3 regions of the Lysinibacillus sp. NPDC094177 genome follow, and region 3 is predicted to be linked to each of the others. Evidence: riboswitches for the same ligand, from Rfam matches in the RefSeq annotation. Region 3 holds a riboswitch; each other region holds the start of a gene.
The links. A riboswitch is a leader RNA that binds a small molecule or an ion and turns the genes downstream of it on or off. The one in region 3 is predicted to bind S-adenosylmethionine.

Region 1: linked by a shared signal. The riboswitch ahead of ACQKNC_RS16915 (MetQ/NlpA family ABC transporter substrate-binding protein) and the one ahead of ACQKNC_RS19285 (O-acetylhomoserine aminocarboxypropyltransferase/cysteine synthase family protein) in region 3 are both predicted to bind S-adenosylmethionine.
Region 2: linked by a shared signal. The riboswitch ahead of ACQKNC_RS00080 (Na+/H+ antiporter NhaC family protein) and the one ahead of ACQKNC_RS19285 (O-acetylhomoserine aminocarboxypropyltransferase/cysteine synthase family protein) in region 3 are both predicted to bind S-adenosylmethionine.

What each region holds. Positions count from the first base shown of each region.
Region 1 is NZ_JBNNTW010000011.1:19,841-26,009, reverse strand. Features, by position in the region: gene ACQKNC_RS16925 (PhzF family phenazine biosynthesis protein) at 1-399, opposite strand, end outside; gene ACQKNC_RS16920 (pyridoxal phosphate-dependent aminotransferase) at 540-1,709, shown strand; SAM riboswitch class I at 2,072-2,176, shown strand; gene ACQKNC_RS16915 (MetQ/NlpA family ABC transporter substrate-binding protein) at 2,419-3,243, shown strand; gene ACQKNC_RS16910 (methionine ABC transporter ATP-binding protein) at 3,348-4,373, shown strand; gene ACQKNC_RS16905 (methionine ABC transporter permease) at 4,366-5,037, shown strand; gene ACQKNC_RS16900 (alpha-hydroxy acid oxidase) at 5,051-6,169, shown strand, end outside.
Region 2 is NZ_JBNNTW010000001.1:16,119-22,287, reverse strand. Features, by position in the region: gene ACQKNC_RS00095 (hypothetical protein) at 1-27, shown strand, start outside; gene ACQKNC_RS00090 (hypothetical protein) at 45-278, shown strand; gene ACQKNC_RS00085 (peptide-methionine (S)-S-oxide reductase) at 508-978, shown strand; gene ACQKNC_RS00080 (Na+/H+ antiporter NhaC family protein) at 1,385-2,668, opposite strand; SAM riboswitch class I at 2,778-2,886, opposite strand; gene ACQKNC_RS00075 (hypothetical protein) at 3,017-3,514, opposite strand; gene ACQKNC_RS00070 (hypothetical protein) at 4,181-4,642, opposite strand; gene ACQKNC_RS00065 (hypothetical protein) at 5,451-5,798, opposite strand; gene crcB (fluoride efflux transporter CrcB) at 5,828-6,157, opposite strand; gene crcB (fluoride efflux transporter CrcB) at 6,154-6,169, opposite strand, start outside.
Region 3 is NZ_JBNNTW010000015.1:71,018-77,186, forward strand. Features, by position in the region: gene ACQKNC_RS19280 (hypothetical protein) at 750-1,136, opposite strand; gene ACQKNC_RS19285 (O-acetylhomoserine aminocarboxypropyltransferase/cysteine synthase family protein) at 1,489-2,790, opposite strand; SAM riboswitch class I at 2,908-3,021, opposite strand; gene ACQKNC_RS19290 (glycerol-3-phosphate acyltransferase) at 3,318-3,950, shown strand; gene ACQKNC_RS19295 (DASS family sodium-coupled anion symporter) at 4,143-5,624, shown strand; gene ACQKNC_RS19300 (acetyl-CoA hydrolase/transferase family protein) at 5,780-6,169, opposite strand, start outside.

The sequences.
Region 1 (6,169 bases), on a different contig from region 3:
TTCTTCAAGCTCCAAAGGACATTCAATCTCTTCTAACTGGTACTTCTTAATTGTTATTTCAACCAGCTCATTAAACCAAATCGCTTGCAAAGGACCACTTAAAGTTTGGAATGTAATTGAAGAGTTGACGGGTACAATCCCTTGTTTCCAGAGTAAAAAAGCGCTAGCAATTGTCCCATGTCCACAAATCGGTATTTCCTTTGCTGGTGTAAACCATCTAAGAAAAAAATCATTATCCTTCTTTTGTACAAAAGCTGTTGTTGGTACAGGAATCTCCTGAGCAATTTTCTGCATCGTCGACTCAGGTATTACTGAATCAAGTAAACATACTGCTGCGGGATTTCCCATGTAAAGTTCTGTAGTAAAAGCATTGACGATAAAATATGAGACTTTGTTCATTTTTCCCACCCCCATATACGTATTTGGTCGCTTATAGTTACCTATAGTTTTTGAAAATGCTCTAGACAATTACTAAAAAAAGTAATATTATGTGCATCATATCTTTAATAATTATTATATTCTGAAAAAGGTGGACATGCATGGAATTCTCAAAAAAACTACAGCAACTCCCAACTCAATTTTTTGCAGCACTTGTGCAAAAAGTAAACGCTGCTCTAGCTGAAGGGCGTGATGTTATTAATCTCGGTCAAGGTAATCCTGACCAACCCACTCCTCCACACATTATTAAAGCATTACAGGGGGCAGCAGAAAATCCTCAAAATCATAAATACTCTCCATTTCGTGGCATAGCAGAATTACGCCAAGCAGCAGCAGACTTCTACAAACGTGAATACAATGTTAACATTGATCCTGAAACAGAAGTAGCTATTCTCGGTGGTACGAAAATTGGTCTTGTTGAGCTACCGTTGGCGGTTTTAAACCCTGGAGATACAATGTTACTACCTGATCCTGGATATCCAGATTACTTATCTGGTGTCGTATTAGGTGATGTTAATTTTGAAGTCATGCCACTTTTTGCAGAGAATAATTTCCTGCCTGATTATAATGCTTTATCCAATGAAGTAAAAGAAAAGGCAAAGCTTCTTTACTTGAATTACCCGAATAATCCAACCGGTGGTACTGCAACACTTGAATTTTTCGAAGAAACAGTACGCTTTGCAAAAGAGCACAATATTATCGTATCACATGATTTTGCCTACGGGGCGATTGGATTTGACGGCAATAGACCTATTAGCTTCCTGCAAGCTGACGGTGCAAAAGATGTCGGTATCGAAATGTATACATTATCCAAAACGTATAATATGGCAGGCTGGCGCATTGGTTTTGCAGTTGGTAACCCTGATATTGTTGCAGCCATTAACCTTATTCAAGATCATCTATTTTGTAGTCAATTTCCTGCAGTGCAACAAGCTGCGGCAGTTGCACTTACTGCTTCTCAATGTTGCGCTGATAAGCTAAGAGCGACTTATGAGCGTCGACGAAACGTCCTTATCGAAGAAGCTCAGCGAATTGGTTGGCAAGTAACAGCACCTAGAGGCTCTTTCTTTGCATGGCTCCCTGTCCCATTAGGTTTTACGAGTGAACAATTTGCTGATTTATTGCTCGACAAAGCTGATATCGCAGTAGCTGCAGGTAACGGCTTCGGTCAATATGGTGAAGGCTATGTGCGGGTTGGCTTACTTGTTAGCGAAGACCGCATACGTGAAGCAATCAGCAGAATTGAAAAATTAAACTTATTTAGCTCATGAGCGTTTCAATCCCCCTTCCTGAGCAAGAACCTATCGAAAAACTGTCCTATTAGCTCACACTTGCTACAGGGGACAGTTTTTTCATTTCACAATCTTTCTTGGTTGCTTCAGCCCCTCTTCTAGCGGATAAAATAGTGACCTGTTTCTTCAGCAAACTGTCGAATATGATAAATCCCTTGTACTTCTGCTAAAACGACATCGGCAGTGATAACAATATTCCCGCCTTACTTTAACAGACATTCCCATGCCTCTTTCGCAACTAAAATATTATAATAAAATAAAAAATTTAAAAAATTCAATTGACTAACTATATCCTATAATTTATATTAGTTCTATCGGATTTACAAAAAAATATTATAAATCTCTTATCAAGAGTAGCTGAGGGACTGGCCCTATGAAGCTCGGCAACCTCCTTTTTTAAGGAAGGTGCTAAATCCTGCAAACGATAGTCGTTTGAAAGATAAGAGAGGACGTTTTTTCATGAGCCTCTCTTAATTTTTTTAAGAGAGTTTTTTTTATCTTCATTTACATGAAGATAAAAGCCTCCGGCGGATGTCACGGATTTTGAAAGGAATGAATTGTGCTAGCACAATTCAAAATCCGGACGGCATTGTTTATCTGTAGCGAAAGCAAAGCGTCAGCTACAATTACGCCAAGGCGAAATTGTTTTTTTATACAAACCGATAAAACAACTTTGGAGGTATGTTTCATGAAAAAGAAAAACAAATTTTTATTAGGTTTAGCGAGTCTCACATTGGTAGCAGCGTTAGTAGGCTGTGGTACTAAAGAAGATAGTAAAAGTAAGGCTATTAATGAAAATAAAATTGTAGTGGGTGTAACTTCTGGTCCACACGAACAAATTGCAGAGGTTGCTGCAAAAGTTGCCAAAGAAAATGGCTTAGAGGTAGAACTAAAAACTTTCTCTGATTATGTTTTACCAAATACATCATTAGCCGAGGGTGATCTTGATGCAAACAGCTATCAACACAAGCCATTCCTCGATACATTTAACAAAGATCACAATACAGATTTAGTGCCAGTAGGAAAAACAATTTTGACTCCTATGGGCATATACTCTAAGAAATATAAATCATTCGATGAAATTCCTGATGGTGCAACATTCGGATTGCCAAATGATCCAACAAATGGAGCACGTGCACTATTTGTCCTTCAAGAGGCAGGCATTATTAAATTAAAAGGCGGAGCAGATTTAACAGCATCTATTCGTGATGTGGAAGAAAACAAAAAGAATTTGAAATTCATTGAATTAGAGGCTGCACAAATTCCAAAACAACTTAGTGAAGTAGATGTAGCAGCTATAAACACGAACTTCGCTCTTGATGCTGGCATTAATCCTAAAAAAGACTCCATTTTTTTAGAATCTACTAACTCTCCATATGTAAACTACATTGCGGTACGTGCTGAAAACAAGGATGACCCAACAATTAAAAAATTTGTTGAAGCTTATCAATCTGATGAAGTACGCAAATTTATTGAAGAGGAATTCAAAGGTTCTATTATTCCAAGCTGGTAAGTAACGATTAAGGTTCCTTCATATAATCAAGAATCTGCGAGACTCCTACAGGAAAGCTAGCAGATTCTTGCTTTATAGAAGGACTTAGAAAGGAGATATTCAGTATGATTCAATTAGAAAATATAACAAAAGAATTTAAAACTAAAAAAGGTATCGTCAAAGCAGTAGATGGTATTAACTTGCATGTCAAAAAAGGTGATATTCATGGGGTTATTGGCTACAGTGGTGCAGGAAAAAGTACCCTCATTCGCTGTGTCAATTTATTAGAGCGTCCAACAACAGGAAAAGTTTTGATCGATAATGTGGATATTAATGCCCTTTCTCTACACGACCTTCGCAAAACACGTCAAAAAATAGGGATGATCTTCCAACATTTTAATCTCTTAAAAACAGCGACCGTTTACAACAATATCTCGGTACCTTTAAAGCTTCTCGGCTATAACGACTCTGAAGTGAAAAACCGCGTTGCAAAATATGCAGAAATTGTTGGCCTAACAGAGAAATTAGATAGCTACCCTAACCAGCTTTCAGGTGGTCAAAAGCAACGTGTGGCTATTGCACGTGCCCTTGCCCAAGAGCCTGAGATTTTACTAAGTGATGAAGCGACAAGTGCACTAGATCCTGAAACAACTGACGCTATTCTTGAACTTCTGTTGAAAATTAATAGTGAGCTAGGTATCACTATTTTACTTATTACACATGAAATGAATGTTATTCAAAAAATTTGCGATGATGTTTCCGTTCTTGAATCAGGAGCGGTCGTAGAATATGGCTCTGCTATAGAACTATTTTCGAAGCCTCAGCACCCAACGACACGAAAGTTTTTAAACACTATTTCTCAACGCAATTTGTCTCCTTCTCTTATCGAGCAATTAAATCTTTCCGGAAGTGTGATTCGTTTAACATTCCTTGGAGAAAGTACAGGGAAACCATTACTTGCAGAAGTGAGCAAAGTTTATGATGTACAACCAAATATTTTAGCAGCCAATATCATTGAATTAAAAAACGGCATTGTCGGTAATATTGTAGTCCATCTACACGGTGAGGCACATATCGTAGAAAAAGCACTTAAGTATTTTACAGAAAACGGGGTAGGTGTTGAGGAGTTAGGAGGCGAATTAAATGAATAGCATTCAAAGCTTCTTTGCAGATTGGTCAGATGTTATTGGGAAATCTATTATTGAAACCTTCCAAATGGTCGGGATTTCATTATTCTTTTCTATTTTAATAGGGATCCCTTTAGGGCTTTTAATCGTTTTAACTCGCCAGGGACAATCATTTGAAAATAAATTTCTATATCAATTTTTCAATTTATTTATTAATATTATTCGCTCTGTACCGTTCATTATTTTACTATTTTTCATTTTACCGTTCACTAAGCTACTCGTTGGCACAACTATCGGTGTAAAAGGTGTTATTGTGCCGCTTGTTGTTTATACAGCGCCTTATATTGCACGACTTATGGAAACGGCACTTTTAGAAGTTGATCCAGGTGTTGTGGAAGCTTATACAGCAATGGGTATTAAACGTCATCATATTATTTGGAATGTATTACTACGTGAGGCTCGCCCATCCATCATTTTAGGTTTAACGATTGCCACAATCGGTCTTATAGGAGCAACTGCAATGGCAGGAATGGTTGGTGCTGGTGGTTTAGGTGATCTTGCATATCGCTACGGTCATTTACGTTATGAGGTCGATGTGATGTATGCGACAGTGTTTATCTTAATCATCCTAGTTCAGAGTATTCAATCAATAGGTAACCGCTTTGCTGCGAAACTAAAGAAAGATTAGTAGGAGGATTACGATGACAAAGACAACAGATGGCGATCTACTGTTAAAGAATATTAATGCACAAGCCCCCTTCCCTATTTGCTTTACAGATTTAGAAAAGGCTGTTGCAGAAAAATTGGAAGCTGGTCCGTTTGGCTACATCCGTTCAGGTGCTGGGGGTGAGCAAACATTACAAAATAACCGCGCAGCCTTTGAAAAATACTCTATTATTCCACGTTTTTTACATGACGTTTCAAGTATTGATACATCGATTGAGCTGTTCGGAAAAGTACATCCAACGCCTTTCTTATTTGCTCCTGTTGGCATGAACAGAATGGCACATGACGAGGGAGAGCTTGCCGTTGCACGTGCAGCATATCAGTTAAAAATCCCTTATATTCAAAGTACAGTTTCAAGCTATGCACTTGAGGATGTAGCACAAACAGCTCCTACTGCTACTAAATGGTTTCAATTATATTGGTCAACAAATGAAGAAATTGCATATAGTATGGCCTCTCGAGCCGAGGCTGCTGGTTTTGAGGCTATTGTTTTAACTGTAGATACAGTCATGCTCGGCTGGCGTGAAGAAGATGTTCGCAATCAATTTTCACCATTAAAGCTTGGGTATGCACGAGGAAACTATATGAATGATCCTGTTTTTACTGCTTCCTTACCAGATGATTCATTCGAGTCATATGTACAGGGCGTTTTGCAAAATGTGTTCCATCCAACATTAAATTGGGACAATGTACGTGAATTAAAGCGCCGATCTAATCTCCCCATTTTACTGAAGGGAATCTTACATCCTGAAGACGCAAAACTAGCTATAGAGAACGGCATTGACGGTATTATCGTATCAAACCATGGTGGTCGTCAATTGGATGGCGTAATTAGTTCACTTGATGCTCTTCCTGACATTGTGAAAGCTGTAAAAGGACGAATTCCTGTTATTTTAGATAGCGGTGTGTATCGAGGTATGGATGCTCTTAAGGCACTCGCTTTAGGGGCAGATGCTGTTGCCATTGGCCGTCCCTTCGTCTACGGTCTTGCACTAGAAGGACAGCAAGGAGTCGAAAAAGTAATGACGAATTTATATGATGAATTAAAAGTTTCTATCGCATTAGCGGGGGCAATATCTATAAAGGGCCTACGC
Region 2 (6,169 bases), on a different contig from region 3:
CCTGAATTGTATGATAAAAAAAAGTAAATTGGGTTGAAATCGAATTGAAAGATTTAGAACTATCGCAGGGGGATTTACATAATATTGACATTAAGTTTGAAGGTAGAGATGGGCTAATTACAGGTAATGTTGGAGATATGGTAACAAAAATTAAAGGGAACGTTATTTCATTTTTAGTTGGTACTGTTAATAACGAAACATATAAAGAGGATGAATATAAAATCAAAATAAAATTCAAAGATAAACAAGATGTTATAAGATTGCAGTTATTGAAATAACTTGGTGCTTTACTCGATGAACGTTGAGCTGCTTAGACAGCTCTTTTTTATTATTGTACTAACGGTGCAAGTTTGTTGAAGAGCATTGTTTAATTTGTGTTCAACAATCGGGTCATAATGTGGAATAATAAAATTTGTCATTATTTTAATGTGTAGTAGACTTAGTAATTACATTTTTTTCCTCCAATTTACTTGGAATGAATTTTTTTAAACAAAGAGGAGAGTCAATATGGAAGTAGTATATTTTGCAGGTGGATGTTTATGGGGAGTACAAGCTTTTATAAAAACTTTACCTGGGGTTAAGTTTACAGAAGCAGGAAGAGCTAATGGAACAAGTCATACACTTGAGGGTGATTATGATGGGTATGCCGAATGTGTAAAAACAGGATTTGATCCGACAGTTGTAACAATCAGGGAATTAATGGGGTATTTATTTGAAATCATTGACCCATACAGTTTGAATAAACAAGGACAGGATGTTGGCGAGAAATACAGAACAGGAGTATATAGTGAAAATCCTGAACACTTAGAAGAGGCAAAGGCGTTTCTTTGTGAGAGAAATGATTACGACCTTATTGTTGTTGAAGTATTACCTCTTACAAACTATATAAGAAGTGCAGAAGAACATCAAGATAGGTTAGCTAGATGTCCAAATGATTATTGTCATATTCCAGAAGAAATATTAAGTAGGTATAAGTAGGGGAGATTATTAAAAGATGGTTTATGGGATCTATAGTTTTCAGAAATGCTTTACCTTATTATAAGGGGAACAGAACTGTTTAATCATTTTCAACGTTCGGGCGCGATTGTTTAATTAGCGTCTCTGTTCTTATTAAACTAAAGAAGGATTTACTAAAGACCAAGTTCATCTACTAAATGCGTAGAATGAACTTGGTCTTTATGTATTAACAGCAACAATCTATAAGAAAACAGCCAATAAAAAAACCAATCGTTTTAATTATTTTTTCAAAACGATTGGAATATTTCAATGTAAAATGACGGCGGATATCACCTGAATCGGAAAGTAGTTTGCATGGGATGTTAGCCTAAGCACAAAGCCTATTCCAGACGCAATTATGCCGAGGTATAATTGATAGTGGTGAAATTCAGGCTTTCTTTTTTGCCGGGTATCCGATAAGGATCGCGATGCTCCCGCAGATTCCTATAAGGATTGGATAGAAAGAGTATTGCAGCATGCTCACTGGCGATATTCCAGCTACGCTTGCGGCTGCTAGGAATTGGGCTCCGTATGGTAGAAGGCCTTGAATCGTACAAGAGAAAATATCTAATATACTTGCGGACTTTCTTGGCTCAATCTCATACTGTTCAGCAATATTTTTTGCAAGTGGACCAGCAATTAAAATAGCAATCGTATTATTGGCTGTAGATAAATTAGTTAGGCCCACAAGGCCGGCAATCCCAAATTCAGCACCCTTTTTCGATTTTATTCTTCGTGTCGCAAGGTGAAGCAGAAAGTCAATTCCTCCGTTAAACTTAATAATCTCCACCATTCCAGCTATTAATATCGCAAGAAATGCCATTTCATACATGCCTGACATTCCTTCGCCAATCTTTTGCAAAAGGCTCATTAAATGATAGCTACCATCTGCTAAACCAACAGCCCCGGCGAGAACAATCCCAAATGCTAGAACAAGGAAAACATTCATTCCAACTAACGCAAAGATAATAACTAACACATAGGGAACAATTTTTACCCAACTATAGCTTAAATGCTCTACTTGTGCTGTCGTTTCACCCATTGTGATTAACCCTAAAATAATGCTCGTTACAATAGCTGCCGGTAACACAATCCAAAAATTCACCTTAAATTTATCCTTCATTTGTGCGCCTTGTGAACGAACGGCAGTAATTGTTGTATCTGAAATAAAGGATAAATTATCGCCAAACATCGAACCTCCAACAATCGCCGCCATTACTAAAGCCATGGAAAACTCTGTATGCTCGCTTATCCCAACTCCAATTGGCGCCAGTGCAACAATTGTTCCTACCGATGTACCCATTGATAGGGAGATAAAGCAGGCAATGATGAACAAGCCTACGACAAGCAGGTTTTCCGGAATGACCGACAAAGCAAAGTTAACAGTGGAGTCCACTGCCCCCATACCTTTTGCTACCTCTGAAAAGGCCCCAGCCAAGAGAAAAATAACAACCATCAGCATGACATTTAAATTTCCTGCGCCTTTGCAAAAAATATCAACCTTTCGCGAAAACGATTCTTTTCGATTCATCGCCAGAGCCACAGCGCCCGAAATGGCAATGGCTACAATGACAGGAAAGGCATAAAAATCACCTGTAATAACCCCTGAGCCAATAAATAAAATCAAAAAAACAACAAATGGGATCAGTGCCCATGGATTCTCATTCTTCATTGTTCTACCTCCAAAAATTAAAAAGGGACACGTCCTTAGCCCATTTTTTTACATAAAAAAGACCTCATCTTGAAACAACAAGAAGAGGCCTTATATCTATAAAACGCTCCTCTTATCTATCAAGCCATTGCTTGCTGGATTTGGCACAGTAACTTAAATCACTAAGTTCCGCTGCCGAGATATCATCGGGCCAGTCCCTCCATCTCTCTTGATAAGAAGCAAAAATATTATATTTTTTTCACAATAATATTAGAATAAAATAAAAAATCAATATTTGCAACATATTTTTAATCAAAGTATAAAAAACTCTCGGAAAAGTCAGCGTTAAGGCGACCAAAGAGTAAAGTGCTAAATTATGGGTATTGAGATTTGAGCGTATTGGTGGAGAATGGAGAGGGTCATTTCACCAGCTTTAATTATTTTTAACGCAGCGGAAGTGTAATTTTTCTCCAGAATTAAAGCTATTACAGAATTAATAACAGCTGTAGGAAGAAAATCTTCAGCAGTGAAATAATTTTTTATTTTGTTACTTAAACAACGGTCCACTGCAGCTGTTCGAGTTTTGGTTACAACTTCATTTTCATCAATAGCTTTTTCTAAATCGGGACTTATACCATACTTTCCTTCAATTTTGTCAAAATCCAGACCTACAGCTTGTCCAAATTCATTCATCACTATCGCTTGTTCAAATACAAATTCAAGTGCTTCAGCTAATTCTTGTACTTGCTGTTCATCAACTTCTGTGTTTGCCTTTTTGTTTTTCGCCAATGTTGTTGGTGAAAAGGCTGATATTACTAAAGAGAATACAAGTAGAGACGCTATTACTTTAGTTAGAAGATTCTTCATTCTTTTTTCTCCTTTTTGTTTTCATTTTTTTTAAAACTGAATAGTGAATTAAAAAACGTAAAAACAATTACAACCCATATGGAAAAGAAAAAGTTATAACGAAAATTCCAACTACCATGTCTGAAATAATCCCAGACCGGTAAAGTTATAAATAGTAATATGAAATGAATAATATATATGTGTTTTCTGATAAACTCCATATAAGTCACCTCAAATGAAAAACTGAATTATACAATTACTAATTTACATATTATTGGAAAATGTTTTGGTGCTTCGGAAGTATTAATTTGATCCATACTGGCACCTTTTGATGAAATGTGAGTTTTTGTTAGAGAGCTGTAGCTAGACAATACTTAGGGTGTGTTTTGATAATTAATGAAAAATTATCAAATACTTGTATTATCTTTTTTAGTTTTTAAATTACTATTTTGTTTTTCTAGGTTTATCAAATGCCCAATCGAAAAACATTAATATTATAGTAAGTATAAAACTGTGAAATAATTTATCAATAATCAACCAATCTCCAAAAATAAAGTAGTTTGTAATTAACAATATACAAAATGCAATTAAGAAAAATATTAAATAAAATGTAATTTTTTTCACTGAAGCTCCTTTTTAAAACCAGCCTTCTTCCTCATAGATACAAGTAACTAGCCAATATGTTATTTAAGCCGTTATTCCAACGATATTACCCCTTACTCCGGCTTTAAGTATTCTCTCAGCAGCACTTTTATAATTCTTTTCTTTTATATAGTTAACAATTGTAACCATTGCTGTAACACTAAAATATTCTTGATAAGCCGCCTTAATTTTCCTTTCTATACAACGATCAACTGCAGCAGTTCTTGCTTGGATTACTGAAGAATTAGGTTTAACAAGTTCTTCTAATTCAAGTATAACTTGATCATCAGAACCGTATTTTTCTTTTAATAATTTAAAATTAAAGTCAACAAAGTCACCATTACTATTTTTATATGCAGCTTCTTCAAACATGAATTCTAGTTCCTTTGCTAATTGATCAATTTCCTGTTGACTAGGTTCGTATGTTGCTTCAACAGTGTGAGTAAAACTAATAGGGACTAATAGTAATGTGAAAATAATTGTCATTATTAATCTTTTTGTTTTCATAATCATTCTCCTTTACTTTTTCCCCGGGTATGTTATTAACATACCATTAGCTGTAAAAATTTAAAAATCAACTTTTGTTTATAATTGAACAAAAATTGATAAAATTCAGAAAAAATACTCTTCTTGGAGCTTGAAATCACAGATTGAGGAATAGATCTTGAAGTATTGCAGAACGGACAGGTTGTTAGTTGAGTTAATAGAGGGTGGTTCACTTTGAGAATAGCTACAAAGCAGAAATATTTAATGAAAAAATGGAGCGAGTAATTATTACTCATGTGTGTGAATGTAGAGTTAGCCGTAACTTCATCAGCATCGCTTTAACAAGTAGAAGAAGGAGGTTAAATAATGATTAGTTGCATATTGGAAGTAAGAAAAACCCGAGATTTATTGAAAGTTATTGTTACCGAAGAACAGTAGTTTTTCCATACTATATTAAATTATATTACTTTTGAAATTGTTAAAAAAGATGGACGAGTATTTAAAAAGAAGATTTGCTTTTTACCTAAAAATGATACGGATTTAGATACAGATGAAGAGTTGGTCGATGAATGGCTTCGAAAACCTGGTGATGAAGTCATTGCACATGTAATTGATCATAGTGAATCATTTACGATTTGATTAGAGCTTGGAGGAACTACCGTTGAACCCTGAAACTCTTTTATGTAGAATGTTGCTCCTTTAGCTACATAACGAAAGGACTCCTTTTTTCAAAGGAAGCCCCTAAATACAATACTACTTTGACCAATCTATTGAAGCTTTTCAAAAAGGAATTTATTTTACCAAAGAGCGCGATCTTCTGAAAAAAAGCCTAAAACATTTGAGGTAAAAATTCAGTCATAAAGCGTTGATTTTTACGTAGCCATATTTTTAAAATCATACGATGTGTTAGAAGGCGTTGCCTTTTATGTGGTCTATTCTTTGTCTCTATTAAACTTTGCAGTAGAATACAAGTTTCTGTTGCAAATGCTTGAGGATCAACGAGGACATCAAGCTTATAATCAATTAATTGAGCTGCTTGAACCTTTGCAAGCAATTGTGCAAAGCGTGTATTCATTTCTGGAAAGTTTTCTTCGAGTTCTAGGTCGATTAAAGTATAAAGTGTTTGTTCAATTTCAGCTTCGAGTGCTTGTAATTGTTCAATGGATGGCTGTGTCAAAAAATCACCTCTAGCTTCTTAAAATGCTGCTACACAAGGAAAAAGCCAAGTGCCGCGAAAAGTAAACCGAATAAAACTGTAGTGCATATATAAATAATCGCTTGTCTCCATTTTTTCCGCTCCAAAAGCGTCAAACATTCAAAACCGAATGTTGAAAAAGTCGTATAAGCTCCTAAAAAACCAAGCCCTATAAAATGCCATATCCAATCACTTGGATGTAATGCAAATAGAAAGCCAAGGGCAAAAGAACCCGTTATATTGATCAAAAATGTTGCCCATGGGTATGTATGGACAATCAATTTACCTAGATAAAATCTCGTTAGTGCACCCAAAAATCCACCGATACCAACAACTATCATACGATGCGCCCC
Region 3 (6,169 bases):
CATTATATTTATTTCGTCTCAGCTTAATTCGTACAGATTTTGAATTGTGCGCCGACTTTACAAAGCAGGTCAACTTGCCGTGTCTCTAACACTTCGTTTTCAATCAGATATTTAGTCATGTTGTTTCACTCTCGCTACAAAAATATTCTGAATAAAGATACAAAGTCTGCGAAACAAACAAATTCAAATAATTCAAAATTCAACTTAAAGAAAATTGTAACGTATATACATACATTGCACAAGAAAAATCTTTCTAGGATGGACATTTGTTTCCTCTAGAAGTGCAAAAGAAATCGTTTTCATCCCTTTTAATATATGATTTTTCACTTGATCTATAATAATTGAACAAATATTGACGATTCTTAATAAAAAAATATGGATCATCTATGGTTAATTTCCGTTTTGACTGAGGGCGTTCGATGATCCGCTTGAGCCAACAGGATGTTGGTCACGAAGGATGTGATGGTATTAGCCTTCGTTCCTCTATCGCTGAGCCCCAAGGAGTCGCCCAGTCAGAACGAAGATCAACTTATATATGGCATAAATTTTTAACAAATGTCATCCACAACTTTTGGTGATATACCAAAAATAAATGCCTTTCTTCTATTATATATGTATGTAAAGACATTCATAAAAATTGTTCTTTTAAAATATATTAATAAAAATTTTTTCTGTATATGTTCATCATCTAATTTAAAAAGCTCATTCCCTGTAGCAGCAGAGAATGAGCCCGATTATATGAGGGATAATTAGCTAGCTTTGGCTAGCAATTTATAACGATATTGAGTTAAAGCTTGTTGCACCAATCCTATTTCCTCTTGCGTAAAATTTGGTATTGCATACGTACGTTCAACTAATTGGAATGTACCGTATTTTAAGTAATACTCTGTCGCAGGTAGAGGAATATGATTTGCTCCATAGCTTTCATAAGCTTCGAAAACTTCTTTTACTGTATAACCTTCCTCTTTGGCATAAACGATTTCCTTAAACGTAGAATGTCCAAAGATCTCTTGCCATTTACGCTCAACTGACGCAAGTATGTTTTGAATGGACATGTTGTTCACAAATACATGACCTTCATTTAATTCATAAATAAGATAAGATGCTATGTTTTGCGCACTATAAACATTTCCCATTTAAAACACTCCTTATCATCAGTTTTTGTAGATAAGAGTAATTACTGGCTGAGCAACTACTCCTCTTTATATATTCAAAAGTGGGGGAGCACTTTTGAAAACTAAATTAGTCTATAAATTGGTTCTAGGTTGGTAGCCTTTCGAACACTTTTCTTAATCCCTAGTATAAAACAAGGATTTAAGTAAGTCAATAATACTTATAAAATTACTAGGTATTAATTTTAAACAATTTCCTTACTCTCACCAAATGAGGCGAGTGGATGATGCAGCAACGTTTTACGCATTACCAAATGAGGCCTATCGAATGGGAAAATACGTAAACGCTACAACATTAACCAATGTTTTTTATTTATTATGCTTCTACTTGTTGTTGTGAAGCTGTTACTTGTTCAATAGCTTGTTCTAAATCTGCAATAATGTCCTCTACTGCCTCTAGACCGATGGATAAGCGAATGAGCGATTCGGTTACGCCAGTTTGGATTAGCTCCTCAGCTGATAGTTGCTGATGTGTAGTAGATGCTGGATGAATAATTAACGATTTGGCATCCCCTACATTTGCTACGTGCGAGAATAATTTCACACTATCGATTAATTTACGTCCTGCTTCACGTCCACCTTTAATACCGAATGTAAGCACTGAACCGAAGCCATTTCTTAAATATTTTTTTGCTAAATCATGAGTAGGGAAATCTTCTAAGCCATTGTAATTTACATATTCCACAGATGGGTGGTTTCGTAAATATTCAGCCACTGCTAGTGCATTTTCATTATGTTTAGGAATACGCAAATGAAGCGTTTCTAAACCTTGTAATAAATTAAATGCTGCATCTGCACTTAATGTTGGTCCAAAGTCGCGTAGTAATTGTACACGCAGTTTTGTAGCAAATGCAGCTGCTGCTGTGTCAATACCATAACGCAAACCGTGATAAGAAGCATCTGGTTCGGTAAAGCCTGGGAAACGTCCACGAGTCCAATCAAACTTCCCTGCATCTACTACAACTCCACCTAAAGTTGTACCATGACCACCAATCCATTTTGTTGCGGAATGAACGACGATATCAGCACCGAAGTCAATTGGTGTAGAGCCATATGGCGAAGCAAATGTGCTATCAATAATTAATGGCAAGCCGTTTTCATGTGCTATATTTGCTACCTTTTCAATATCTAGTACCTTTAAACTTGGATTCCCGTAAATTTCAGCGAACACGGCCTTTGTTTTATCAGTAATAGCTGCTCGGAAATTTTCTGGATTTGTTTCGTCTACGAAAATCGTTTTAATACCGTAGTTTGGTAGTGTGTTGGCGAATAAATTATAAGTACCTCCGTATAAAGAGCTAGCTGCAACAATTTCATCCCCTGCACCTGCAAGATTTAAAATGGAAAATGCGATTGCTGCTGCACCAGATGAAAGTGCTACTGCTGCTGTACCGCCCTCTAATAAAGCAACGCGCTTTTCAAAAACATCTACAGTTGGGTTTGTAATGCGCGTGTAAATATTGCCAGCTTCCTCTAAGGCAAAAAGACGTTGCGCATGAGCAGTGTCTTTAAAAACGAATGCCGTTGAGCGATATACGGGTACTGTACGAGATCCTGTTACCGGGTCTGGCTCTTGCCCACCGTGTAACAGCAATGTTTCTGGTTTAAAATTTGTCATTGTATACCTCCAAATGGTTATTTTTTTACGATGGTACCGGAGATGAGGAGGATTTTTTCAGTAGAAAACAAAAACCCTCTTCAGCTAAGAAGAGGGTTGCGGTTGCAAGTTTTCCTCCCCTTATCTGCCAGATCCAAGTAAGAATCTGTAGGAATTAGCACCTTAGTAAGTTCGTCACTTACTGGTTGCCGGGCATCATAGGGCCTATCCCTCCGCCGCTCTTGATAAGAGTATGAGATTCAATTTCCATCGTTGTTACACAGTATAAAACATAGACTTTTTCTCTGTCAACACTAAAATTTTATTTTTTCCGAAACTTCTGTCTGCTTTTTTATGTAATACAAACGCATACACTATTTTAATATTTAATAGTTTATCACCAAAACGTGGGGTTGATTTCTGTTCCTACTGGGCGCTTTCCTAGGGGCGTCCAGCCTCCAATCAAATTATATAAATGGTATAGATTTAAACAAATTCCACCCATATCTTTTGGTGATGAACCTATTTATTTAGAAAGGAGGACTTCTATGATAAAGGCCGTTATCATTTTTCTTCTTGCTGGTTATTTTATTGGCTGTATTCATGGTTCTAAAGTTGCTCAATTTTTATCCGGGGTAGATCTAAAAAAGTCTGGTTTTGGCAATGCAGGTGCCTCTAATGCAACACTTTCCCTTGGATGGAAATACGGTATATTAGTTGCACTTATCGATATCGGTAAAGGCGTTGCAGCTATTATCGGTGCTCATGTCTATCTAGCAGATACAACACAATTAACAGAAGTACAAGTTTGGCTCTTTACCTATATCGTAGCTGCTGGTGTCATTCTAGGTCATAATTTCCCATTTTATATGGCCTTCAATGGTGGCAAAGGAACTGCTTCAATCATCGGGATATTACTTGCGGTTGATTGGAAAATTGGCTTATTTGCACTCATTTTATTTGTTATTTTATCTTTCGCTACGAACTATTTAATTGTTGGTGTACTTGAATTCTACCTTGTTTTTTGTACTGCCACATATTTATGGATTCCTGGAGTTGGCCCAACGATTATAGCCTTACTACTTTTTGGCATAGCGCTCATTTTGCATCTCGAAAATATTAAACGATTAATACAGGGAACTGAGCCTAAAGTAACCTCTGCATTTAAAAAGAAAAAATAATATCTTTTGGAAATTTTCGTCTGTTCTATGACCACATTTTTTCTCGTAATTGCCCGTTATCTCTATAAATTGAGAGTATTTCATATGTAAATTTTCTTTACAATAAATAAACAAATTACTTTCTTAATAAAGCATTTTACTAGCCGATGTTATAGGAAATAATATCCACATTTATAGAAAGGATGAAAAAGTATGTCTACTTCTGAACAAGCAAAACCGAAACGTAATTTGAAGCCGCTCTGGATTGGATTAGCCTTCGCTTCACTAATCATCATTATTTTTTTACCTAATAACGGCGATTTACCTGAAGCTGGACAACGGGCTTTAGCTATCTTAGCTTTCGCAGTCATTCTTTGGGTTACAGAAGCTGTCTCCTATCCCGTTAGCTCGGCCATGATTATTGCCCTCGTTACAATTTTACTAGGGTTGGCTCCGTCAATGGAAGATCCAGCAAGAGAGCTAGGAACATCGGATGCACTAAAATTAGCATTAAGTGGATTTAGTAATTCTGCAGTTGCACTAGTAGCCGCAGCTCTTTTCCTAGCGGCAGCCATGCAAATTACGAATTTACATAAACGTCTTGCACTATGGATACTTTCACTAGTAGGGACAAAAACGAAAGCCATTGTATTCGGTGCTATTTTAGTATCTATTGCACTCGCATTCTTTGTCCCTTCTGCTACTGCACGTGCAGGCGCAGTTGTCCCAATACTACTCGGAATGGTAGCAGCATTTGGGTTACCACGTGATAGTCGACTTGCTGCTTTACTTGTCATTACCTCTGTGCAAGCTGTCTCCATTTGGAATATCGGTATTAAAACGGCAGCAGCTCAAAATATGGTCGCTTTAAATTTTATTAAAGAACAATTTGGTGTTGATATTTCTTGGGGTTCTTGGTTACTTTACGCTGCCCCCTTCTCAATCATCATGTCAGTAGCTCTATTTTTCATTATGATTACACTAATTAAGCCTGAAACAAGTAATATTGAAGGCGGTAGAGAAGTAATCAAAAAACAGCTTGCGGAACTTGGTCCATTAAAAGCTCCAGAAATTCGTTTAATCATAACATCGGTAGTTTTATTATTTTTCTGGGCTACTGAGGGCAAACTTCACCCATTCGATACAACAACCGTCACAATCGTTGCAATTGCTATTTTATTAATGCCAAAAATCGGAGTCTATTCGTGGAAGCAAGTTGAACCGCATATTCCTTGGGGGACAATTATTGTCTTTGCAGTAGGAATTATGCTAGGAACGGTTTTACTTAATACTAAAGGTGCATCGTGGTTATCTGATAAAGTATTCGGTTCACTCGGTTTAGATTCTATGCCAATTCTTGCAACAATCGCGCTTGTTACTTTATTTAATATTCTTATTCATTTAGGTTTTGCAAGTGCAACAAGCCTAGCATCTGCGCTTGTACCAGTATTTATCGTTTTAGCCTCAACATTAACGACTAATGTTGATCAGGTTGGTTTCGTTATCGTGCAACAATTCGTTATTAGCTTTGGCTTCCTCTTACCTATTAGTGCACCACAAAATATGCTTGCCTATGGTACAGGAGCCTTTACAACAAAGGATTTCTTAAAATCCGGTATTCCATTAACGATTATTGGATACATCCTAGTCCTTCTATTCTCCGCAACGTATTGGAAATGGATTGGATTATTGTAAGAAGAAGCTAGGGTTTTCTTTGGATAGCTGAGCAGTTCAGTTCAAGGTGTTACCCGATTACTTCGTAGAGCTCCTAAGCATTCGAGATTACATTATTAACAATTAAAAGCCTTGAAGGAACAAATCAACTGACCTTCAAGGCTTTTACAACTTTATTATTTCGATAAAGCAGGGTTCTTCATCGTACCATTTTTTGCGTAATTCACATGCCATGATAGCGCTTTTTCTAGATTGTGAGGCGTATGGTGTCCACCTGTTGCTTCATTGGCATCGTTAAAATACTTCCATAATTGCTCACGATATTCCGGATGTGCACAGTTATCGATAATGAGCCCAACCCGTTCTTTTGGAGCAAGCCCACGTAAGTCTGCTACTCCCTGCTCTGTTACAATTACGTCTACATCATGCTCTGTATGGTCTACATGCGATACCATTGGAACTATACTAGAAATATTTCCGCCTTTCGCATAAGATTTTGTGACGAAAATACCTAATCGCGCATTACGTGCAAAGTCTCCAGAACCGCCGATTCCATTCATCATTTT